2 regions of the Micromonospora sp. NRRL B-16802 genome follow, and region 1 is predicted to be linked to the other one. Evidence: riboswitches for the same ligand, from Rfam matches in the RefSeq annotation. Region 1 holds a riboswitch; the other holds the start of a gene.
The links. A riboswitch is a leader RNA that binds a small molecule or an ion and turns the genes downstream of it on or off. The one in region 1 is predicted to bind S-adenosylmethionine.

Region 1 (12,031 bases):
GGCGTACGCCCGCCTGGACCGCCTCGACCAGTGCGCGGGCGGCGGTCGGGTCGGCGGCGGTGGCGTCGACCGGCCCGACCGGCGCGGCCGTGCTGGCCAGACTGGCACCGGGAACCCGTTGCCGGACCCGGGGTCCGCCGGGCTTGCCCGACGGTTCCCGGGCCTCCGGGGCCGTGGCCGGACGGGGTTGGCCCGTGCCGACGCGCGCGGTTCCCTGTGCTGGCCGACGGGGCAGGCCGGTGCTGGGGTCCGTCAGACCGGCCGGGGCCGGCGGCGCGGGGGCGTGCGCCGCGTCGACGGTGACCGGGGCGTCGCCGGGCTCCCGGGCCCCGAACGCGTCCCAGGACTCGCCGGATTCCAGGCTGCGGGTGGCCCTGCTGAGCAGGTCCGTCTCCAGGCTGGCCGGCGCGGCGGTGGCCGCGGTGACGGTGGCGACACGGGAAGGGGTGCTCGGCGCCGGGTCGACGGCGGCGGAGGGGCGTCGGCTCCGGTCCGGCACCGCGGCCCGAGCCACTGTCGCCCCGGCCCGGTCGGCACGGCGCACCACAAGCGACGCCGACGGGATGTCCAACTGGGCGGTCACCCCACCGCCCACCGTGGCGGTCAGGTGCACCGTCCAGCCGTGGCGGCGGGCCAACCGGCCCACCACGAAGAGGCCGAGTACCTCGGTCGGTGCGAGGTCGAGGCGTTCCCGCCGGGTGAGGCGTGCGTTCTCCTCGAACAGCCGCTGCTCGGTCATGCCGATGCCCCGGTCCACCACTGTGAGCCGGGCACCGACCTCGGACGGCTCACCGGCCACCAGCACCCGGGTGTGCGGCGGGGAGAACACCGTCGCGTTCTCCATCAGCTCGGCCAGCGCCAGGACGAGGTCGCCGACCACTGCCGGTGCGGCCGAGATGCCCGGCGGCACCTGCACCTCCACCCGGGTGTAGTCCTCGATCTCACCGAGCGCCAACCGCACCACGTCCGCCAGCGGCACCGGCGCGGTGTGCGGGTCGGCCCCGGCCGAACCGGAGAGCACCACCAGGCTGCCGGCGTTGCGCCGCAACCGGCTGGAGATGTGGTCGAGCCGGTACAGGTGCTCGAGGCGGCCCGGGTCGGCCTCCTGCTCCTCCAGCCGGTCGATCAGGGCGATCTGCCTGCCCACCAGGTTCTGGGTACGCCGCCCGACGTGACCGAACATCTGTGCCACGTTGCGCCGGCCGGCGATCTGCCGCTCGACCAGCTGCGCCGCCGTGTTCTGCACCCGGTCGAAGGCCCGGGCCAGGTCGCCGATCTCGTCGTTGGCCCGAATGTCGACAGGTTCCAGACGTACCGACTGTGCGCTCTCCGCCTCGTCGTCGGTGACCCGGATCAGCTCCGCCTCCGCGGTCCTTGCGACCCGGTCGGCGGAGCGGGTGAGGCGGGTCAGTGGCCGGGCCACGGTCCGCGCGACAGCCGCGCTCAGCAGCACCACCAGCGCAATGATCAGCACTGCGGCACCACCGACCAGGTGCGCGGCGGTCAGTGCCCGCCGTCGCTCGGCGGTGACCTCGGCGACCACGTCGGCGACAAGCTTCTTCTCGACGAACTGTCCGAGTCGGATCATCGAGCGGACGGACGGGAAGAGCGCGTCGAGCGGCACGTCGCGGACGGCGCCGGCCGGGTCCCGGGCGCTGGTGACCAGGAAGTCGGGGCTGGTACGCGCGGCGACAGCCGAGTCCAGGAGCTGGGCGACCTTGAGCTGATCGGGTGTGATCAGGCTCCGGAAGCGTCGGCTGTCCACCTGGAGGGCGGCGATGCACGCCACGTACGCGGCGCTGGCCTGCGGTGCGCCTGTCGCCTTGACCACCAGGCTCAGGGTGGCGCAGGCGCCCAGACCCTCGTCGGCGCGCAGCAGCCCGTCGAGGGCGAGCACCTGGCGGCCGGTGAGCGTGTCGGTGTCCACGCCGAAGTTCAGCCGGAGCGACTCGATGAGCCCGGTGTTGACAGGGCCGAACCCCTCCATCACCTGGATCGGGTTCGCGGTGCCGGTCAGCACTGCCGAGCGTAGATCGATGAGGCCTGACACCGCGTCGAGGGCGTACTCGACCCGGTCGGTCAGCTTCGTGTCGGCTCCGGATCGCAGGTCGGCGACCCGGTCGTCCACATCTGCGGACTTCCGGATCAGTTCGGAGCGGTCGACCCGGCGGAGCAGGAAGCCGATCGAGAGGACGCGTTCCTGCTGAAGGTCCTGAAGGAGACTGCCGACCTGGCTGGCGAGCCGTACGCGGTCGGTGATCTCGCCGGCGCGTTGCGCGGCGGCAACCCGGTCGAGCACCACGGGAACGGCGAGGCCGACCAGGCTGAGCAGGGGGATCACCACGAGCAGCGCGAGCTTGCCGCGGATCCGGAGCCTACCGAGAAGCATCGAAGGGCCCCCACTGCGCGATCTCCGTGTGCTGGGTCGCGCCGACGGGTTGCAGCGTTCGCTGGTCGGCGGGTCTGCCCGTGCCACCCGGCGGCTGCCAGGGATCACCCGTCGTCAGGTCGCCCGAGCTGTCCACGTCAGTGGTCGGCGTGGCCGCGCGTCGGTGGGCCCGGCGGGCGGCCGCGATCAGCAGTGTGGCGAGCCAGCCCAGCAGCAGCACGGCGACGGCTGCGGCACCGACTGTGATCCAGCGGTCCCGGTCCAGCCCGTCGAGCCGTTCTACGAGCAGGGCGTCGAGTTCGGCGAGGACGACCGGCTGAAGTTGCCGGGCGGCGTTGCGCGAGTTGAGCGCGGCGGCGGCCAGTTGACCGGGATCCACCGCGCCGGTGCCGGCGGCCGGGGTCGAGTACGCGGCAAGCGCCTCCACCGACCGCTGGTAGGCGTCAAGTGGGGTCAGCACGTTCGCGCCCAGGTCGGTGCTCTCCGAGCTGTCCACCGCCGATCGCAGGTTGTCCACCACGCCGTTGGCGGGGGCGAGGGCGGATACCCGCACGCTGGTCAGTTCGATGAGGCCGCGGGTCCGTTCGGCGGCGGGCCGGCGGCTGACGAGCGTGCCCAGGTCGGCGAGCCGGCCGGCGCCCACCATCGCCTCGGGCAGTTCCTGGCCGACGCTGTCCTGGAGGAAGTACGAGTCGGCGCCGGGATCACGGACCAGCCCGGAGCTCTCCCGGACCTTGTCGTGCAGGTCGAGCAGCAGGTCGGTGACCTCGCCGTACGCGGTGTAGGCGGATTCCGGGTCGGCGGGGCGGCGGTCGCGCAGCGCTTCCAGTTTGGCCCGGAGCCCGGCCCAGCGTTCCTGGCTGCGCAGTTCGACGCCGATGCGGGCGTCCAGCGTGGCGGCCTGCTCGACGGCGCGGGTCAGCGGCTCACCGGGGACGGGCCGGCCGCTGACGGCGGCCGACTGGGCCTCCACAAGGGCTTCGGTGATCGGGGCGAGGGCGCGCAGGTACTCCACGCCCAGCCGTGCCCGGGAGGCCTGGTCCCGATTCTCGCCGGTGTGTTGCCAGCTCTGGGTGAGCAGCAAGCCCACCGGGGCCAGGAGCGCGGCGATGAGCAGCAGCGGCAGCATTCGGCCCAGCGTGGACGTCCGTCGACGGGCCCGCGGCGCGGGAACTGTCATGGTGTGTCTCCTCCGGCGTCGGGCGGGGGTCGACGCGGTTTCGGGTTCATCGATGAGTCCCGTCCGCCGGACCGGAAAACTAACCGAAGCCGTCGAGGTGGGGTCGCTGGCGCAGAGTCAGGTTTGCGTCAGTTCGAGCGATGTCACCATTCGTCCGGGTTGTAGACACGCTGCGTGGCATTGGCGGGTGTGACATGGAGGGATCGAGGTGGATTTCCGACGAAGATCGGAATTCACGGAATGCGAACTCAACTCACTGGCCAGCGCTGGACGTTGCGCGGTCGCACCCGTCTCGATCACCGATCGGAGTAACCGAACGGACGTACGGCGGATCTCAGCCAGCGCTCAGGCTCGGGGCCGTACCGTGTGCCGCATGAGATCGCCGTCGCCGGCCGCGTGGTTCCGGCGTGCCCTGCCCACCCGCCGTCGCGCGATCGCCGCGACGGCGGTCGTCGTCCTGCTGGCCGCCGCCGTGACCTGGGCGGTGTGGCCGCAGGGATCGGGGGTACGCACCGAGAGCGCGATGCTCACCGTCCGCTCTGGACCGGCCGGTGACCAGCCCGTCGACCTGGACACCACCCTGTACCTGCCGGACGACGCCTCGTCCGGACGGAAGGTGCCGGCCGTGCTGCTGGCGCACGGGTTCGGCGGCACAAAGGATTCGGTGCGCTCCGACGCGGAGGAGTTCGCCGGGCGCGGGTACGCGGTGCTCACCTGGACCGCGCGGGGCTTCGGTCGCAGCGGTGGTCAGATCCACCTGGACAGCCCGGACTACGAGGTACGCGACGCGCAGCGGCTGCTGGACTGGCTGGCCGACCGGCCCGAGGTGCGCACCGACGCTCCTGGCGATCCGAAGGTAGGCGTGGTCGGCGGCTCGTACGGTGGCGCGCTGGCGCTGCTGCTGGCCGCCCAGGACCGGCGGGTGGACGCGATCGTCCCCATGATCACCTGGAACGACCTGTCCCGCGCGTTCCTGCCGGAGAGCACCGGCGGTTCGCCGACCGAGGGCGTGTTCAAGAAGGGCTGGGCGGGCCTCTTCTTCGGCGGGGGCGGCAACGTGGGCAGCGGCCCGGCCGGGCTTTCCGGGACGACAGCCGCCCAGCCGGAGGGCGCACCCGCGTCGGCCGGACCGCCCAGCCCGGGGCCGGGCAGCGGGCCGGGCACCGGTCCGGGTGGCGCACCGTCCGGAGCGGCCGACCCTGCGTGCGGCCGGTTCGCCGCCGACATCTGCGCCGCGTACCTGCGGATCGCCACCACCGGCCAGGCCGACCAGGCCGCCGTGGACCTGCTGCGCCGGTCCAGCCCGGCGGGCGTGCTGGACCGGATCACGGCACCCACCCTGCTGGTGCAGGGCGAGGCGGACACTCTCTTTCCCCTGGGCGAGGCGGACGCCAACGCCAAGGGCATCGCCGCCGCCGGCACCCCGGTGCGGGTCGCCTGGTTCACCGGCGGTCACGACGGCGGCGCTGGCCCCCGCTCGGATTCGGACCGGGTGAAGTTCCTGACCGTCCAGTGGCTCGACCACTACGTCAAGGGCGAGGGCGACGCGCCCGGTGACGACTTCACCTGGTCGCGCATCGCCGGCTTCGACGCGCTCGACAGGGGTCTGGTCGCCACCGGCTTCCGCGCCACCGACTATCCGGGCCTGGACGGCGACAGCCGCCGAGAGGTCACCGTCGCCGGCCCGCCGCAGCCGATCGCGAACCCGCCGAACGGCAATCCGGCGGCGATCTCCTCGATCCCGTTCGCCGGCGGGCTCACCTCGCTGCTCGGCGGGGTGGCCGGCGACGTTCCGGGCCAGCACGCCCGGTTCGAGTCGACGCCGCTGACCGAGGCGGTGGACGTGGCGGGCGCGCCCACAGTCACAGTGCGGGCCGCGTCGCCGACCGGCGAGGCGGTGCTCTTCGTCAAGCTCTACGACGTCGACAAGGACGGCGCCGCGACCCTGTCGAACGGGCTGGTCGCGCCGGTCCGGCTCACCGGTCTGCCGGAGCAGGTGCAGGATGCCCGCCCGGTCACCGTGACGCTGCCCGGCATCGTCCACCGTGTCGAGGCCGGACACCGGCTGCGCCTTGTGGTCGCCACGTCCGACCAGGCGTACACCACTCCGGCCGAGCCCACCGTCTACACGGTTGCGGTGGACGGCGCGGTGAGCCTGCCCACGATCGACGGAGAGGCGATCCCCACTGCCGCGACCGTGTGGCGCTGGGTGCTCGCCGGCCTGCTCGCGGCCATCGCGATCGGGCTCGTCGTGGTCGTCGCAGTGGTCCGCCGCCGCCACCGCCGCCAGGACCGCTCGGTGCATCCGGAGTACGCGGACACGCCGCTTGCCGTGCGCGCCCTGCGCAAGGAGTACGCGGACGGCTTCGTGGCCGTGTCGAACGTCGACTTCGAGGTGCATCCGGGGCAGGTGGTGGGCCTGCTCGGGCCCAACGGGGCCGGTAAGACCACGACCCTGCGGGTGCTGATGGGGCTGACCCAGCCGACCGCCGGTGAGATCTACGTCTTCGGTCGGCGGCTGGTGCCCGGCTCACCGGTGCTCTCCCGCATCGGCGCGCTCGTGGAGGGGCCCGGTTTCCTGCCGCACCTGTCCGGCCTGGACAACCTGAAGGCGTACTGGCGGGCGACCGGGCGGCCGTGGGAGGACGCGCACTTCGACGCGGCGTTGGAGATCGCCGGGCTGGGCGACTCGGTGCACCGGAAGATCAAGAACTACAGCCACGGCATGCGCCAACGACTGGCGATCGCCCAGGCCATGCTCGGGTTGCCCGAGTTGCTGGTGCTCGACGAACCGACGGACGGGCTCGACCCGCCGCAGATCGCCGAGATGCGCCGAGTCCTCCAGCGGTACGCCACCGACGGGCGCGCGGTGCTGGTCTCCAGTCACCTGCTGGCCGAGGTGGAGCAGACCTGCACCCACGCGGTGGTGGTGAACAAGGGCCGGATCGTGGCGTCCGGGCCGGTGGAGGAGATCGTGGGGGAGTCGCCGAGCGTGCTGTTCGATGTCAGCGACCCGGTGGCGGCGCGGCAGGTGCTGGACGGCCTGCACGGCGTACGGGTGCTGCCGGAGAGCGACGGGCAGTTGGTGGTCGACACCAACGGCACGGCCCGCAGCGAGGTGGTGGCCGAGCTGGTACGCGCCGGCATCGGAGTGGACCGGGTGGTGCCCCGGCGCCGCCTGGAGGACGCGTTCCTCGCCCTGGTGGGCGAGAACTCTCGGGGAAGCGGTGACCGGTGATGGCTGGCTCTTCCGTCGACACGCCGTCGGGCGTCACCGATCCGGCCGGTGCGGCCCGGGGCTACCGGCCGTCGGCCACCATGCCGTTCGCTGCGGAGTTCCGCCGGCAGGCGTCCCGGCGGCGCACCCAGCTGGCGCTCGGGTTCATGGTGCTGCTGCCGCTGATCATCCTGATCGCGTTCCAGTTCGACTCGGGCGGTGACGACGACAACGGCCGCAACGAGTTCTCCAGCCTGGTCGAGCTGGCCACCTCGGGCGGGCTCAACTTCACCCTGTTCTCGATCTTCGTGTCGGCGTCGTTCCTGCTGGTGGTGGTCGTCGCGCTGTTCTGCGGCGACACGGTGGCCAGCGAGGCGAGCTGGGGGAGTCTGCGCTACCTGCTGGCCGTCCCTGTGCCCCGTGCCCGGCTGCTCACGGTGAAGCTCGTGGTCGCGCTCGCGTACTCGGGGCTGGCCCTGCTCCTGCTGGCCGGCACCGCGCTGGTGGCCGGCACCCTGCGCTACGGCTGGTCGCCGCTGCGCAGCACTGTCGCCGCCGAGCTGGAGCCGACCGAAGGGCTGCTCCGGCTGCTCGCCGTGCTCGGCTACCTGGCGGTCGTACTCCTGGTGGTGGCGGGGCTGGCGTTCCTGCTGTCGGTGACGACGGACGCCGCGCTCGGCGCTGTCGGTGGCGCCGTGCTGCTGTGGATCCTGTCCAGCATCCTGGACCAGATCACCGCCCTGGGGGCTCTGCGCGACTTCCTGCCCACCCACTTCAGCACCGCCTGGTTGGGGCTGCTCTCCACCCCGGTGCAGACCGACGACGTGGTGCGCGGCTGCATCTCGGCGATCTGCTACGCGACGCTGTTCTGGGGGCTGGCGTTCTGGCGGTTCACCCGCAAGGACATCACGTCGTAGCGGCCACCTGACGCCACCGCTCGATCGACTCGCTTCCTGGGGCGTCGGTCGGGTGGGATGCGCGATTTCCGGGAAGCCGGAAACGTGCCGCCGCAACTATCGACGAGGCCGACAGGGTGTACGGACCGCGCGCGGAACGGTACCGTCGGTTGCGGGAGCGCTCCCACAGGAGGCGATCACGCCCGGCTTGTTCCGAGCAGGGATTTTCCCACTAGCAAGGAATCTATTAACTTCGATGGATTCATGCTCCATGATGGGTGGTATCGATATCCATCTATGGGAGGTTCCATGAACGTCTCTCGGCTCGGCGGGCCGATCCTGTCCCTGTTCCGCATCGTGACCGGCCTGCTGTTCGCGCTGCACGGCCTGTCCTCGATCTTCGGGTTGTTCGGCGGCAACCCCGTGACCGGCAAGGCGATACCCCTCGGCACGTGGCCAGGCTGGTGGGCCGCGCTGATTCAGCTGATCTGCGGTGCGCTGGTGCTTGTCGGTCTCTTCACCCGACCGGCCGCGATTCTCGCCTCCGGTTCGATGGCGTACGCCTACTTCGTCGTGCACCAGCCGGACGGCCTGCTGCCGCTACAGAACGGCGGTGAGTTGTCCGCGCTCTTCTGCTGGTCCTTCCTGCTGGTCGCGGTGCTCGGCCCAGGCTCCTGGGCGCTCGACTCGCTGTTGGCCCGGCGTCGCCCCGCCACTCTGACCGCGCCGATCGCCGAGCCCACTTCGGTACCGGTCTGACCGCACTCCCACCGCGCGTCGCCGGGGCCTCGACGAGGCGGCCCCGGCGACGCGCCGTGCTCGTCACCCGTCCTGGCCTGGTCGGTTAGCTCACAGCGTGGGATCAGCGCTGGATGCGACGGCCGCCGGTGCCTAGAATCGGCGGCACAACTGAATACCTCATCCAGAGGGGCTGAGGGATACGGCCCGACGACGCCCCGGCAACCACCCCGCGCGCTCACCGCTGAGCGACCCGTGGGGCAGGTGCCAATTCCGTCCCTGCCGCACCGTGCGATGCGGGGAAAGATGAGAGGACTCTCGACATGACGTCGACGCTCGCCGCCTCCGGCATCGACACCTCCGCCAGCCCCGCCCGCGCCCTGGTCTGCCGCGCCTGTTCGGCCCGCTACCCGCTCGCCGCGCAGCACGCCTGCTACGAGTGTTTCGGCCCGCTGGAGGTCGACTACGACACCGCCGCCCTAGCCACCGTCACCCGCGAGCAGATCGAGGCCGGCCCGAACAACATCTGGCGGTACGCCGCGCTGCTGCCCGCCGGTCAGGACCCGGCCACCCGGGTCACCGTCAACCCCGGTCTGACGCCGCTGGTGGCGGCCCCGCACCTCGCCGCCGAGCTGGGCATCACCGCGCCGCTCTGGGTCAAGGACGACAGCGCCAATCCCACCCACTCGTTCAAGGACCGGGTCGTGTCGGTGGCGCTCACCGCCGCCAAGGCGCTCGGCTTCACCCGGTTCGCCTGCGCGTCGACAGGCAACCTGGCCAACTCGGTGGCCGCGCACGCCGCCCGGGCCGGGGTGCCCTCGATTGTCTTCATCCCCAGCGACCTGGAACAGGGCAAGGTCATCACCACCGCCGTCTACGGCGGCGAACTCGTCGCCATCGACGGCTCGTACGACGACGTGAACAGGCTCTGCGGCGAGCTGGTCGAGACCGACGAGTTCGAGGACACCGCGTTCGTCAACGTCAACGTCCGGCCGTACTACGCGGAGGGCTCCAAGACCCTCGGCTACGAGGTCGCCGAACAGCTCGGCTGGCGGATCCCCGCCCAGGTGGTCATCCCGATGGCCAGCGGCGAGCTGCTCACCAAGATTGACAAGGCGTTCTCCGAGCTTGTCGAGATCGGCCTGGTCGAGGCGCCGGCCGGTGGCTGGAAGGTCTTCGGCGCCCAGTCGGCCGGCTGCAACCCGATCGCCTCGGCGCTGCACGCCGACACCGACACCATCACCCCGGTCAAGCCGACAGGCATCGCCAAGTCCCTCAACATCGGTGACCCGGCCGCCGGCCTCTACGCGCTGGAGGCGGTCCGTCGCACCGGCGGCTGGATGGAGTACGTCGACGACGACGAGATCCGTGCCGGCATCCGCGACCTGGCCCGCACCACCGGGGTCTTCGCCGAGACCGCGGGTGGCGTCACCGTGGCGGTACTGCGCAAGCTTGTCGAGTCCGGTCGGCTCGACCCGACGGCCGAGACTGTCGTGTTCAACACCGGCGAAGGGCTGAAGACCATCGACGCCGTGGCCGGTCAGGTCGGCCCGACCCACCACATCAAGCCCTCTCTGCGCGCCGCCCGCGACGCCGGTCTCCTCGGCTGACGTCCACCGCCGGTCGGGGGCGGGGGATCGCCCGGACGGGGGATCGGGCCGATCCGCCCTGTAACTGGCTTTTCGCAGTGAGTGTAGAAAACCCGCCGCTGCGGACTTGACGACAGGAACCGGACGGCGCAAGATGCTCCGTGCGGGAGGGCATTTCGCCGGAGACTTTTGAAGTTCTTGCGACCCAACGCCGGAGGCGTTGTGCGAGTGTCCCTCCCGACCACGTCCGATCGGGCCACCGGATTAATTCGGTGGCCCGATCGCTTTTCCCGGTGACAGGCTCGCCGGCATGAGCATCACGATCGCGTCCTTCGACGGCGCCGACCGGGCCGCTGTCGACGAGGCGTACCGGATCGGCGCGGCCGCCAACGACGTCGACATGCCGGACTTCCCGCCGTTCTGCCGGCGTCGCTTCGACGCGCTGTTCCACACGCCGATGCCCGGCACCGAGTCGCTCTGGGCGCTGGCCCGGCTGGACGGCGTACCGGCCGGCTACCTGCAACTGGACCTGCCCCAGCTCGACAACACCGACAACGCGACAGTCGAGCTGACGGTGCATCCCGAGCTGCGGCGTCGCGGCGTCGGCCGGGCACTGCACGAGTACGGGGTACGCCTGCTGCGCGAGCACGGACGCAAGCGGGTGGTCGGGATGACCGTCTCCACGATGCCCGACGGGCCGCCCCGATCAGTGGCGGGTGACGCGTTCGCCGCCACGATAGGAGCCCAGGCCGCGCTTGTCGACGTGCGTCGCCGACTCGACATCGACAGCATCGACCGGGTCGCGCTGCGCGCTGCGCTCGCCGAGGCCCACACCATGGCCGAGGGCTATCAGTCCGTCACCTGGCAGGGTGCGACCCCGACGGAGTACCTGGCGGACATCGCCTATCTGGACGGCCGACTGCTCATCGACGCGCCAATGGGCGACGTGCAGTGGGAGCCGGAGCAGGTCGACGCCGAACGCATCCGGGGCACCGACCGGGCGTTGGAGGCCAGGGGCCGGCGGCGCTACCACCTCGGGATGCGACACGAGGCGTCCGGTCGGCTTGTCGCCTGGACCCTGCTCGACGTGGGCGCCAGCGCAGACTGGCACGCCTTCCAGCAGATCACCATCGTCGACCCCGCTCACCGTGGGCACCGGCTCGGTCTGCTCGCCAAGATCGAAAATCTGCATCACCTGCTCACCCACGAGCCGGCGGTACGCGTCGTCGACACCTTCAACGCGGCAAGCAACAGTTACATGGTGGCGATCAACGAGCGGCTCGGCTTCCGCCCGGTGGACTCCTGGAACAACTGGCAGCTCACCCTCTGACGGGCGATCGGCGCTACTGCTCGTGCGGGGTCCTCAGGCATGATGGCGGCATGACGGAGACCCCGCATCCCCTGTACGACAGGCACGCCGACACCCTCAACCGTGCGCTGACCGCGATCACGGAGCGGGGCTACTGGTCCGCGTACCCAGAATCCCCAAGCCCCCGGGTGTACGGCGAGACCGCCGCCGCCGACGGCAAGGCCGCCTTCGAGGCGTACCTCGGTGGGGACTTCCCCCTCGACCAGCCCGGCACGGGCCGGCGGATCTCCACCGAGGCGAGCCCGTTCGGTGTGGAGTTGGCCGTGCGCTACCCGCACGCCGGCACCGACGAGCTGATCAGGGCTGCCTCGACGGCGCTGCCGGCCTGGCGTGACGCCGGCCCGCAGGCCCGGGTGGGCGTCTGCCTGGAGATCCTCGACCGGTTGCACAAGCACATCTTCGAGCTTGCCAACGCTGTGCAGTTCACCAGCGGGCAGGCGTTCGTGATGGCCTTCCAGGCCGGCGGCGCGCACGCGCTGGACCGGGCGCTGGAGTCGCTGGCGTACGCGTACGCCGAGATGACCCGGCACCCGCAGACGGCCGGTTGGGAGAAGCCCGCGGGCAAGGGCGACCCGCTGCGGATGACGAAGACCTTCCACGTGGTGCCCCGTGGAGTGGCGCTGGTGATCGGCTGCAACACCTTCCCGACGTGG
Region 2 (12,031 bases), on a different contig from region 1:
GCACGCCTTCGACAGGGTCGGGCTGGCCGCCGAGCGGGCGCGGATCGGGGAGCAGCTCATCGACGTTGCCGCCCGGCACCAACTGGTGACCTTCGAGGTGCTGGGCCATCTCGTCCTGGTCCAGGCGTGCTGCGCGCACGCCGACCGGGCCGGTTCCGACGCGCACGCGCGCGCCGCCGACCGCCTCGCCCAGCGGTACGAGCTGCCGCTTGTCGGCGTCTTCACCGGCTGGTACGCCGCGCTGCGCCTCGCCCTGGACGGCGACCGGGCCGCTGCGGCGCACGCGTACCGGGCGGCTGCCGACCGGCTGCCGGCCGACGACATGCCGGGCCTGACCCGTGGGCTGCTCCCGCTCGCGCTGCTCGGCCTGCACCTGGACGCCGCCGCCAGCGCCGATCCGCTGGCTGCCGATCGACCGGCGCGTGCCGATCGACCGGCCGACGTCGGAGGACCGGTTGCCGGGCCGGTGGGTGCGGCGTGGTTGCTCGGTGAGGCCCAGCCGCCCGGTGCGGTGCGGCTCGTCGACGGGGCGCGCCCGGTTTCGGTCCTGGACGCCGAGGACCGGGCCAGCCTGGACTGGGGGCCGCACGAACCGTGGGTCCGACCGCTGCTGCTCGCCGCCGCGGGCGACCGGGACGCGGCCCGCAGCGCGTTGCGGACCCTCTCGGACGGTCCGCACGACCTGCTGCGGGAGACCCGGCTCTGCCTCCTCGCCCAGGCGGCGCTCGCGGTGGACGACAGATCCACCATGGAGTATGTCGCCGCCGCGCTCCGCCCGGCCGCCACCGAACTGGCCGCCGGCAGCGGGATCCTCACCGCCGGCCCGGTAGCGGGTCACCTCGCCGCGCTGGCCGCCGCGCTGGGCCGCCCCGAGGAGGCGGCCGACCACCTCCGTACCGCCCGAGCGGTCACCGCCCGCGCCCGCGCCTGAGCCTGAGCCGTCACCGCCCGCGCCCGCGCCTGAGCCGTCACCGCCCGCGCCCGCGCCTGAGCCGTCGCCGCCCGCGCCTGCGGTGTCGCCGCCGACCCGCTCTGTGCGCGCCGCCGGCATTCACCGTGAGCGTCGCAGCCACCGACACCGGTGACGTGGCGTGCGCGCTGTCGTCGGCCTGACCGGAGCGCCGTCGTCGACCGACAAGGGGTGCTGCCGCGTTCCGGCGGCCGGTCGACTTGCCGGTTCTCGTGGAACCGTCCGGCGGCGTGCGGTCAGATGGAGGCACCGGCGGGTGCCGTCGTCGCCACGGATCGAGGGAGGTACGCGTGGAGGCGCTTGTCCTGATCGTGGTGCTGGGCATGACAGTCCTGATCGGCACCACCCTCGGCGGCCGGTACCGGGTCGCGCCGCCGATCCTGCTCATCGCGTTGGGAGTCCTGCTCGGGCTGACACCGCCGTTTTCCGAGGTGACCCTGGAACCGGACCTGGTGCTGTTGATCTTCCTTCCGGCGATCCTCTACCGGGAGAGCCTCACCATCAGCCTGCGCGAGATCCGGGCCAACCTGCCGGTGATCGGGCTGCTCGCCGTGGTGCTCGTGCTGCTCACCATGGTCACGGTGTCGCTGACCGCGCAGGCGCTCGGGGTGAACCCCGCTGCCGCGTGGGTGCTCGGCGCGGTTCTCGCGCCGACCGATGCCGCCGCGGTCACCGGCCTGGCGAAGCGGTTGCCCCGCAAGCTCCTCACCACCCTGCACGCGGAGAGCCTGATCAACGACGGCACCGCCTTGGTGATCTTCGCGGTGGCCGTGGGTCTGCTCACCGGCGCCGCCGAGCCGGGTGTGCTGGGCATCAGCGAGGAGTTCGTCGGCGCCAGCGCCGGTGGGGTGCTCGCCGGGCTGCTGGTGGGCGGCTTCGTGGTGCTGATTCGCAAACGGCTCGACGATCCGCTGCGCGAGGGCGCGTTGAGCGTGCTGACGCCGTTCGGCGCGTTCCTGCTGGCCGACTCGGTGCACGCCAGCGGTGTGCTCGCGGTGGTCGTCGCCGGCCTGGTCCTCGCCTACGCCGGCCCACGGGTGATCCGCGCCCGCTCCCGCGTGCTGGCCTACGCGTTCTGGGACCTGTCCACGTTCCTCATCAACGGCGGCCTGTTCGTCCTGCTCGGCACCCAGATCCCCCGGGCCGTCCAGGGCATGACCAGCACCTCGCCGCGACGGGCTCTGGTGATCGTGGTGGTGGTCGCCTCGGTCGTGATCGCCACGCGGCTGCTGTTCGTCTACCTGACGAGCGAGTCGGTGTCCCTGCTGCGTCGCCAAATGTCGGACGACGGAAAGTCGGTGTCGACCCGCTGGCGGGTCGGCACCGTCGCCGGCTGGGCCGGGTTCCGGGGAGCCGTCTCGCTGGCTGCGGCCCTGGCCGTCCCGACGGTGACTGTCGCCGGCCGACCGGTGGTCGAACGCGACCTGATCATCTTCGTCACCGCGTTGACCATCGTGTTGATCATGCTGTTGCAGGGCACCACCCTGCCACTTGTGGTGCGCTGGGCGGGGCTGGGCGGTGACCCCGGACGCGACGACGAGTTGCGGCAGGCGCGGTTGCGCGCCACCGAGGTCGGCCTGTCCGCGATGCCCCAGGTCGCCGCGGAGATCGGTGCCGGGGAGGACGCGGTTCGCCGCTTGGAGGCCGAATACCAACGGCACCTGGCGGACGTGAAGGAGGGCGGTGGGGAGACGGCCGAGGAGCGTGACCTGGAACGCCAACTGCGCCTCGGGCTTCTCGCCCACAAGCGGCGCGAGGTCACCCGAATGCGCGACAGGCGGGAGATCGACGACCTCGTGCTGCTTGAGTTGCAGGCCACGCTCGACAACGAGGAGATCCGGCTGCTGGGGCGCGGCCCCGAGGACTGACGCTGCCCTGCGGGGCGCGGCTCAGAGCACCTGGTCGAGCGCGGCTCAGAGCACCTGGTCGAGGAACCGGCGCAGCCGTGGATGCTCGGCCCCCTCGAAGATCCTCTCCGGTGGGCCAGCCTCCAGCACCACGCCCCGGTCCATGAAGGCGACGGTGTCGGCGACCTGCCGGGCGAAGCCCATCTCGTGGGTGACCACCACCATCGTCATTCCGCCGGCGGAGAGGTCGGCCATCACGCCGAGTACGCCCTTCACCAGCTCGGGGTCGAGCGCCGAGGTGGCCTCGTCGAAAAGCATCACCTCGGGGCGCAGGGCCAGCGCCCGGGCGATCGCCACGCGCTGCTGCTGGCCGCCGGAGAGTTGCGTCGGCCGGGCGTCGGCCTTTCCGGCCAACCCGACAAGCTCCAACTGGGCGCGGGCGACCGCGACCGCCTCGTCCTCGCTGAGCTTGCGCAGCCGGCGCAGTGCGAGGGTGATGTTGCGCAGCACGCTCATGTGCGGAAAGAGGTTGAACTGTTGGAAGACCATTCCCACCCGCTGCCGCAGCGCGTCCGGGTCGTCGCCCAGCACGCTGCGCCCGTCCAGCAGCACGTCGCCGCGGTCCGGCTCGATGAGCCGGTTGAGGGTACGCAGCAGAGTGGACTTGCCCGAACCGGAGGGCCCGATCACGCAGGCCGTCGCACCGCGCGGCACTGTCAGGTCGACGCCGCGCAGCACCCGGTTGGGCCCGAAGGCGAGGTGTACGTCCCGCGCGTCGAGGCTGACCGAGGTGGTCGTCGCGATGCTCATCGGCGGTCTCCTTCCGGAATGCCGGCAAGCGCCAGCTCGTCCTCGTCGTCGTCTGGTGGCGCGGTCGCCGGCCGGCCGAGGCGCAGCCGCCGGTCGATCCAGTTGACGATGTGCGTCAGCGGGACTGTCAACGCCAGGTAGAAGAGCCCGGCCAGCAGCAGCGCGGACTGGTTGCCGGTGTTTGCCGCGTAGTCCTGCCCGATCCGGAACAGCTCCCGCTGGCTTGCCACCAGCCCGAGGAAGTAGACAAGGCTGGAGTCCTTGATCAGCGCGATGAGCTGGTTGACCCAGGCGGGCAGGACCCGCCGGATGCCCTGCGGAATGATCACCAGCCGCATCGAGTCGGCCCAGGAGAAGCCGAGCGCGCGAGCGCCCTCCAACTGGGCGGCCTCCACCGACTGAATGCCCGAGCGGAAGATCTCACCGATGTACGCCGACGCGATGAGCGACAGCGCCAGAATGCCCAGCGGGTAGGGGTCGGGCCCCCAGATCTCCATTCCCAGCGGGGCGAGCCCGACGCCGATCAGCAGGATCGTGGCCGCCGCCGGCAACCCGCGGAAGATGTCGGTGTAGACGCGCGCCGGCCAGCGCAGCCACCGGCTGCGGGAGATGCCGGCGACAGCGAGCAGCAGGCCCAGCACGGAGCCGAGCAGGGCGGCGGAGACCGCCAGGATCAGGGTGTTGGGCAGCCCGACGGTCAGCATGTCGGGCAGTGCCTCGCGCATCGACCTCCAGTCGAAGAAGGTCTCCCACAGGGTGCTCAACGGATCCATCGGTCGCCTCTCCTACCGCCCTGCTCGCTCGTCACCGGTACGCCGTCAGGAAGCGGCGGACGCGGACGCAGCAGCCGACGGCACTGCCACCGTGCCGCTGCCCGGCTTGAAGTCCTCCGGAACCGGCCGGCCCGGGTAGTACTGCGCCTGCAACCGGCTCCACGTGCCGTCCGCGATGACCTCGTCGAGGCCCTTGTTCAGCGCCTCGCGCAGCTTGTCGTTGCCCTTGGCCACCGCGTACGCGGTCGGAGAGTTGCTGAGCTGCTTCGCCGCCACGGTGATCTTGCCGTTGCTCTCGGCGGCCAACTTGTCGCCGATCTCCGCGGGGGCGATCCACGCGTCGGCGGTGCCCGCCTTGAGCTGGTTGACCGCGCCGTTGTAGTCCGGCACGCGGACCGGGTCGAGCTTCTGGCCGGTGGCGTAGTCGTCCTGGACGGTGCCCTGCACCACGACGACCCGCTTGCCGGCGAGCTGGTCGAAGCCGGTGATCGGCGAGCCGGCCGGAACGTCCAGACCGAAGTAGCTGAAGTCGTAGCCGTTGCCGAAGTCGACTGTCTTCTTCCGCGCCTCGGTGATGGTGATCGAGGAACTGCCGACGTCGAACTTGCGGTTGTTGACCTGGGACAGCAGCGCGGAGAAGTCGGTGCCGACGAACTCGACCTTCAGGCCGAGCTTGTCGGCGACCGCCGTGAGCAGGTCGTTGTCGAAGCCCGTGAACTTGCCGTCCTTGAGGAACACGTTCGGCGGCGCGTCGGACAGCGTGCCGGCCCGCAGCACGCCGGGCTGCGCCAGGTTGTACGGGTTGGCGGTGGCCTCGGACGAGGAGTCGTCGGAGCCGCAGGCGGTGAGGGCGGTCGCGGCGAGGATCGCGGCGGCACCGACAGCGGCGGCACGGGTCAGGGCAGGAAGGAATCGCACGAGTGTCTCCGAAGGTCGCGTCAGGGGCGGGCGTGGACGTGCGCCGCCCACGGTGCGCCCGATGAGGGCGTACCGCTGGTGTGGTTCCTGGAAAGGGGGAGTGCGCTAGTGCGCTGCGCGGCCGCGACAGGCGGCGCTGCACACCCGCATCATGTCCACGTGCCGTCGCCGGATCAGTACCGGCGTGACCCGACCTGCGCGGAAGTCCGCGCCGTCGGCGTGTGGATCGGTGGTGAGGATGCGCATAGAGGTCTCCCGGGTCTGTGCTGACCTGGGTGCCAGGCCACGCTTGCACCGGCGTCCTGCCGGTGCCTGGTCTTCACCCGGGGCACCCCACCGCGGAGGAGGGTTGCCGGCCAGCAAGCCGGGGCTTCGCGCTGGCACTCATGACCTGCGCCGAGGCTAGCAGCAGACCCCGGCCCGCCGTCCAGCCGATATGACCACGCTCACCGTCCGTTGCCTGGTCAGCCGGCATGCACGTGCGGCCGGCGCGTCGGGTCGGGCTCCTGGCGGCGCAGGATCTCCCTGGTCACCGAGGCGATCTCGCCCTGCCCGAACGCCAGGTAACGCAGGACGTTGCGGGCCGGACCGCCCTCGGTCCACTCGAAGTAGATGTGGGGGCGCCGACCGCTGCGGTCGCGGATCTCCAGCAGCAGGGCGGCCAGCGCATTGGGCACCGACGAACTGGCCAGGCTGAGCACCGGGAAGCGGTCGTGCGCCACACTGCCGCGCACCAGCAGCCCGGTCTCGAAATCCGACGGGTCGGTGACGTGGACCTCGACGAAGACGACATCGCTGTCGTCGGGGAAGTCGTTGTCGGCCATGGTCTGCGCCAGCTTGTCGCGGTACTCCGCCAGGTCGCGCCGCCCCGGCTCGTGGGCGATGAGGCGGATCCGACGCCCGGCACGCTCGGCGACGAACGCCGTCACGAGCGGGTCCAACTCGACCCGGTCGACACGCAACTCGAAGGCCCGCAGCACCCGCGAAAGCGCCGACACCAGGATCATCGCACCGATGAAGCAGGCGGCGATCTTGACGCCGTCGGGGCGTTGCACCACGTTCGCCGCCGTTGTGTAGACGAACACGACGGCGATGACTCCGAACGCGATCATGCGCCCGCGCTGCCCGCGCCGCCGTGCCGCGAGGGTCACCGCCGTCGACGCCGAGGTGATCAGGACCAGAACCCCTGTGGCGTACGCGCCGCCCTGCGCGTCGACGCTGGCCCTGAAGATGATCGTGATGAGGAACGCGACGCCGGTGAACACCAGCACCAACGGCCGGACCGCCCGCGCCCAGGCCGGCGCCATGCCGTACCGGGGCAGATAGCGGGGCACCAGGTTGAGCAGGCCGGCCATCGCCGAGGCGCCCGCGAACCAGAGGATCCCGATCGTCGACAGGTCGTACGCCGTGCCGAAGACCTGGCCGAGATTCTCGTGCGCCAGATAGGCGAGGGCCCGCCCGTTCGCCGGACCACCCGGCTGGAACGCCTCGGGCGGAATCAGCACTGTGGTGGTCACGCTGCTGGTGATCAGGAAGACGCTCATTGTGGCGGCGGCGGTGGTGAGCAGGCGACGCGCGCCCCGGATCCGGCCCAGCGGACGGTCCTCCGAGTCCTGGGGGTCCCCCCGGATGTGCGGCATCACCGCCACGCCGGTCTCGAAGCCAGAGAGGCCCAGCGCCAGCTTCGGAAACACCAGCAGGGACAGCGCGACGACCATCAGTGGGTCGCCGTGCCCGGTGGTCAGGGCTGTGGTCCAGTCCCCGACCGCACTCGGATGGGTCACCACCCGCCACAGCGCGTCGACGATCACCACGGCGTTCAACGTCAGGTAGACAGCGACCAGGACGACGGCGATCCCGACGGCCTCACCGAAGCCCTTGAGGAACACCGCGCCGAGCAGCGCCACGAGCAGCAGCGTGAGCAGCACCTCGTGACCCTTGAGACCACTGGGCCAGAACGGGTTCTCGTCGAGGTGCGCCGTGGCGTCGGCGGCGGACAGGGTGATGGTGATGATGAAGTCGGTGGCCGCGAAACCGAGCAGCACCAGCACGAACAGCTTGCCCGGCCAGTAGCTCAGCAGGCGTACCAGCATCGCGATGGAACCCTCACCGTGCGGGCTGTCCACCGCCACCCGCCGGTAGACCGGCAGCGCGCCCAGCACCGTCACGAGCACCAGCACAAGGGTCGCCACCGGCGAGAGCGCCCCGGCGGCAAGCGCCGCGATGCCCGGCTGGTAGCCGAGCGTCGAGAAGTAGTCGACGCCGGTCAGGCACATCACCTTCCACCACGGGTGGTTCCGTTGCGCCGGTGGGCGGGCGTGCAGACCCTGCGGCACGGGCCGCTCCGACGCGTCGGCGAGCAGCCAGCGTCGCACCCGGTCCGTCCGCCGGCCGGCGCGCCTGTCGACCTCCATCGGCGCTACCCCCGTCCCGCCCATGGTCACCGCGAGTATCCGTCGGCGCACCGCCGCCCGTCCGCCGAAACCGTTGGTCGCCGGGCGTCCGGCGGGCGGCACGCCGGAGGGTTTCGGGCCGCAGGGCCCGGGGAAAGCAGCGCGTCCCGGTGGGGAGGCCGCCGGACGGGCGGCACCGGAAAAGGGAGCGCGTCATGGTCGGCGGCCGTCGGTTTCGCCCGGGCGGTGGTTTCGGCCGCCAACTCGACGAGTACGAGACCCGCGTCGGCGTGCCACCCATGGGGGAGCCGACCACGGAGCCCTCCGGCGGTCTTGTCGACAGCGCCGTCTACGTCCAGGGGCACCGGTTCGCCTCGCCGAACGGTCTCGCCGACACGTACCGCTGCCTCCAGGAGCAGACCGACGCGATGGCCTGGATCGGGTTGTACCGGCCCGACATCGACCAGATCACCTCGCTGGCCCGGGAGTTCCGCCTGCACGACCTGGCGGTCGAGGACGCGATCAACGCCCACCAGCGGCCCAAGCTGGAGCAGTACGGCGACACCCTGTTCGTGGTGCTGCGCGCCGCCCGCTACGACGACATGCGGGAAGAGGTCGAGTTCTCCGAGCTGCACCTGTTCATCGGGCCGGACTTCGTAGTGACCGTCCGGCACGGTGAGGCCCCCGACCTGGCCGCTGTGCGGCGACGGATGGAGGCCGACGCGCCGATGCTCGCCCAGGGGCCCGAGGCGGTCCTGTACGCGGTCCTCGACCAGGTCGTCGACGGGTACGCGCCGGTGGTGGCGGGGCTGGAGAACGACATCGACGAGATCGAGACGCAGGTCTTCGGCGGTGACCCGAACGCCAGCCGGCGCATCTACGGGCTCAGCCGGGAGGTCATCGAGTTCCAGCGGGCGGCCCGACCGCTGCTGGCAATGCTCGGCGCGCTGGCCGGCGGTGACGGCGCCGACGAGGAACTGAGCCGCTACCTGCGGGACGTCACCGACCACCTCACCCAGGTGGTGGAGCGGGTGGACGGTTTCCGGCACCTGCTCCAGAGCATCCTCACCGTCAACGCCACCCTCGTCTCGCAGCAGCAGAACGAGGAGATGCGCAGCCTCACCGCCGCCAGTTACGCGCAGAACGAGGAGCTGAAGAAGGTGTCCTCGTGGGCGGCGATCCTGTTCGCGCCCACGCTTATCGGCACCGTGTACGGCATGAACTTCGTCCACATGCCCGAGCTGCACTGGCGCTTCGGTTACCTGTTCGCGCTGCTGCTCATGCTGCTGGTCTGCGGCACCCTCTACCTGATCTTCAAGCGGCGCGGCTGGCTGTGAGCGCGCTGGCGGCCACCGGGCCGCGCTGTCACTCGATGCCGCGCAGGATGTGCCGCTCGTCCTCGATGTCGTCGTCACCGGCGCCGATCCGGCCGAGCAGCACGGCGGCGGCCCAGATGGTCAGTGGCGTGGCCGCCCCGGTCATGCCGCCGCCGGTCCGGTCGTCCCGGGTCTGGCTCCGCTGGTTGCGCGGTGGCCTGCGCTGAGCCTGCATGGGCACTGCCTCTCCTCGTCGAAGCCGCCCTCGGCGAAGCGGTGTGCTCCCGCGCCACCGGCCGGGCCACCCGCATCCCGGCGGGTCGACACCGGTACGGCATCCACGTCGAACCATCCCACGGCCGGCCACATCCGCACCGCCTGTTTTCGGTTTCCCGACTGTCGCCTGCCAAACCGGACATTACGCACCTAGTCGCTGGTCACCCATGCCGCGGACAGGACCATGATCAACCTGGCGGCCGAGGTTTGGCCGTGGAGTGTCGGCGGTACCTGACCCGCAATCGACAAGGAGACGTGACCTGTGGACGTGAACGACCTTCTGACCGAAACCTACGACCGGCTGCCCGACCTTGTCCGCTCGGCCGTCGACGGGCTCACCCCGGAGCAGCTGCGCTGGACGCCCGCACCGGGCGCCAACTCGATCGGCTGGCTGGTCTGGCACCTGACGCGGGTCCAGGACCATCACGTCGCCCAACTGCTCGACGCCGAGCAGATCTGGGTCAGCGGCGACTGGGCGCAGCGATTCGGCCTGCCCGCCGACCCGGACGACACCGGCTACGGCCACACGCCGGAACAGGTCGCGGGCGTACGCCCGGAGAGCGCGCAGGCCCTCGTCGACTACTACGCGGCCGTCTCGGCGCGTACCGGATCGTTCCTGGCCGGATTGCGACCGGCGGACCTGGACCGGGTGGTCGACGAGGCATGGGACCCGCCGGTCACCCTCGGCGTGCGGCTGGTCAGCATCGCCGAGGACGACCAGCAGCACGCCGGCCAGGCCCACTACGTCCGCGGCCTGCTCGACGCCGGCTGACCGGCGTCCGCCGACTCACGGCACGATCACCGCACGACCCTCGAGCGTCCCCTCGCGCATCTGGCGGTACGCGTCCAGGGCGTCGTCGAGCGCGAACGTGGTGGTCTTCGGCCGGATCAGCCCCTGCGCGCCCAGTTCGAGCACCTCGATCAGCTCGGGCCGGCTGCCCCAGTAGGTGGTCGCGATGCTCACCTCGTAGGGCACCGAGAAGAACGACACCGGCAGGGTCCCCCCGCCGATGCCCACGATCGTCAGGTCGCCAACGGTGCGGGCCACCGCCACGCCGAGCGCCAGTGTGGCGTCCGCGCCCACGAAATCGAGCACCACGTCCGCGCCCCGTCCCCCGGTGGCCGCGCGGATCTCCTCGGCGGCGGTCGGGCCGGAGGTGACGGTCTGGTCGGCGCCGCACTCGTGCGCCAGCCGCAGAGCCTCCGCACGGGTGTCCACGGCGATCACCCGGGCGGCCGTGGTGGCCTTGAGGATCTGCACGCCGACGTGGCCCAGCCCACCGACACCGATGACGACTGCGGTGCTGCCCGGTGGCAGCTTCGGCCACGAGCGCCGGATGGCGTGGTACGGGGTGAGGCCGGCGTCGGTGAGCGGCGCCGCCTCCACCGGATCCAGGCCGTCGGGCAGGGGCACGATGTGCCGCGCGTCCGGCACCAGCTCGTACTCGGCCATGCCGCCGTCCAGGCCGAGCCCGCCACCGCCACCGGGGACCGGAGCGCCGGCCGGATTCTCGCAGTACGGGTCGACGCCGACGCGGCAGCGGGCGCAGGTGCCGCAGCCCCACGGCCCGTACACCGCCACGGGTTGACCGATCGTCAGTCCGGTCACGCCGTCGCCGACGGCATGCACCCACCCCGCGTTCTCGTGGCCCAGGGTGAACGGTGGGTTCCACGGCACCGAACCGGGCTCGAATTCGTCCATGAGGTGCAGGTCGGAGTGGCAGGCGCCAGCAGCGCCGATGCGCACCACCACCTCACCCGTTCCGGGCGTCGGTTCGGGCACCTCCATCAGTTCCGGTTCCGACTTCCACTGCCGTAGCCGCAGCGCACGCATTCCGATACCTCCCATAGGTCTGGCTTGCCGGTGCCTGCCCGCTCCGGGAGGCGGCAAACAGCCCTCGGCCTGGTCGCCGCGCTGTCCTGCCCGCATCACCCCGTTCGGGTGAGCCGGGCTCATCCCGACGCGGGCGACCCTGTGGAAATGCCGGGAGAGGGGACGTGATGGGCGCGACCGCGACGCAGTTCCTGCAACACCTGGACGTCGGCCGTCGTCCTGACCTGCCGGAGACGACCTCCGGGACGGTGCGGTTGGACCTGCGCTGCGACGGCTGCACCGACCACTGGTACCTGACGATCGCCGACCAGCACATCCAGGTGACCCGGTCGTCCGACGACGCCGACCTGGTGGTCGGGGCCTCCCGGGACGTCTTCGACAAGCTGGCCAACGGCCGGATGCACCTCGCCGTGGCGTTGCTGCGCAACGAGCTGACAGTGCGGGGCAACATGGCGCTGCTGATGCTGCTGCGGCGAGTCTTCCCCGGCCCGGCCGGCGCACGGCACCCCCGCGAGCTGGGCCGGGCCGCTCTGGCGCGACGGGAGGGGCGGCAATGAAACAGGAGCGGGTGAACGTCATCGCCGGCAACGTGTTCGCCATCAGCGACGCCCAGGGCGACATGGAGGTCGATCCGCAGGCACCGGTCGGTCTCTTCTCGTTCGACACCCGCTTCCTGTCCCACTGGGTGCTCAGCGTCGACGGGGAACGCCTCAACGCCCTCTCCCGCGACGACGTCGCGCACTACGAGACCCGGTTCTTCCTGGTGCCCGGCGTGGCGAGTCACTACATCGACGCCGACGTCTCGCTCATCCGGCACCGCTCGATCCACGACCGCCTGCACGAGCGGATCACCGTGCTCAACCACTCCTCCGAGCCCGCCGAGTTCACGGTGCG

Region 2: linked by a shared signal. The riboswitch ahead of ADK66_RS05260 (ABC transporter substrate-binding protein) and the one ahead of thrC (threonine synthase) in region 1 are both predicted to bind S-adenosylmethionine.

Annotation. Positions count from the first base shown of each region.
Region 1 is NZ_LGEB01000053.1:326,552-338,582, reverse strand. It holds gene ADK66_RS11885 (sensor histidine kinase) at 1-2,389, opposite strand, end outside; gene ADK66_RS11880 (hypothetical protein) at 2,376-3,569, opposite strand; gene ADK66_RS11875 (alpha/beta fold hydrolase) at 3,943-6,807, shown strand; gene ADK66_RS11870 (ABC transporter permease) at 6,807-7,703, shown strand; gene ADK66_RS11865 (DoxX family protein) at 7,992-8,441, shown strand; SAM riboswitch class I at 8,598-8,733, shown strand; gene thrC (threonine synthase) at 8,744-10,030, shown strand; gene ADK66_RS11855 (GNAT family N-acetyltransferase) at 10,320-11,339, shown strand; gene paaN (phenylacetic acid degradation protein PaaN) at 11,390-12,031, shown strand, end outside.
Region 2 is NZ_LGEB01000024.1:94,314-106,344, reverse strand. It holds gene ADK66_RS05280 (BTAD domain-containing putative transcriptional regulator) at 1-931, shown strand, start outside; gene ADK66_RS05275 (Na+/H+ antiporter) at 1,261-2,838, shown strand; gene ADK66_RS05270 (amino acid ABC transporter ATP-binding protein) at 2,884-3,621, opposite strand; gene ADK66_RS05265 (amino acid ABC transporter permease) at 3,624-4,400, opposite strand; gene ADK66_RS05260 (ABC transporter substrate-binding protein) at 4,446-5,318, opposite strand; SAM riboswitch class IV at 5,599-5,710, opposite strand; gene ADK66_RS05255 (hypothetical protein) at 5,783-7,732, opposite strand; gene corA (magnesium/cobalt transporter CorA) at 7,927-9,048, shown strand; gene ADK66_RS05245 (hypothetical protein) at 9,077-9,268, opposite strand; gene ADK66_RS05240 (DinB family protein) at 9,566-10,075, shown strand; gene ADK66_RS05235 (NAD(P)-dependent alcohol dehydrogenase) at 10,091-11,137, opposite strand; gene ADK66_RS05230 (SCP2 sterol-binding domain-containing protein) at 11,305-11,694, shown strand; gene ADK66_RS05225 (glycogen debranching N-terminal domain-containing protein) at 11,691-12,031, shown strand, end outside.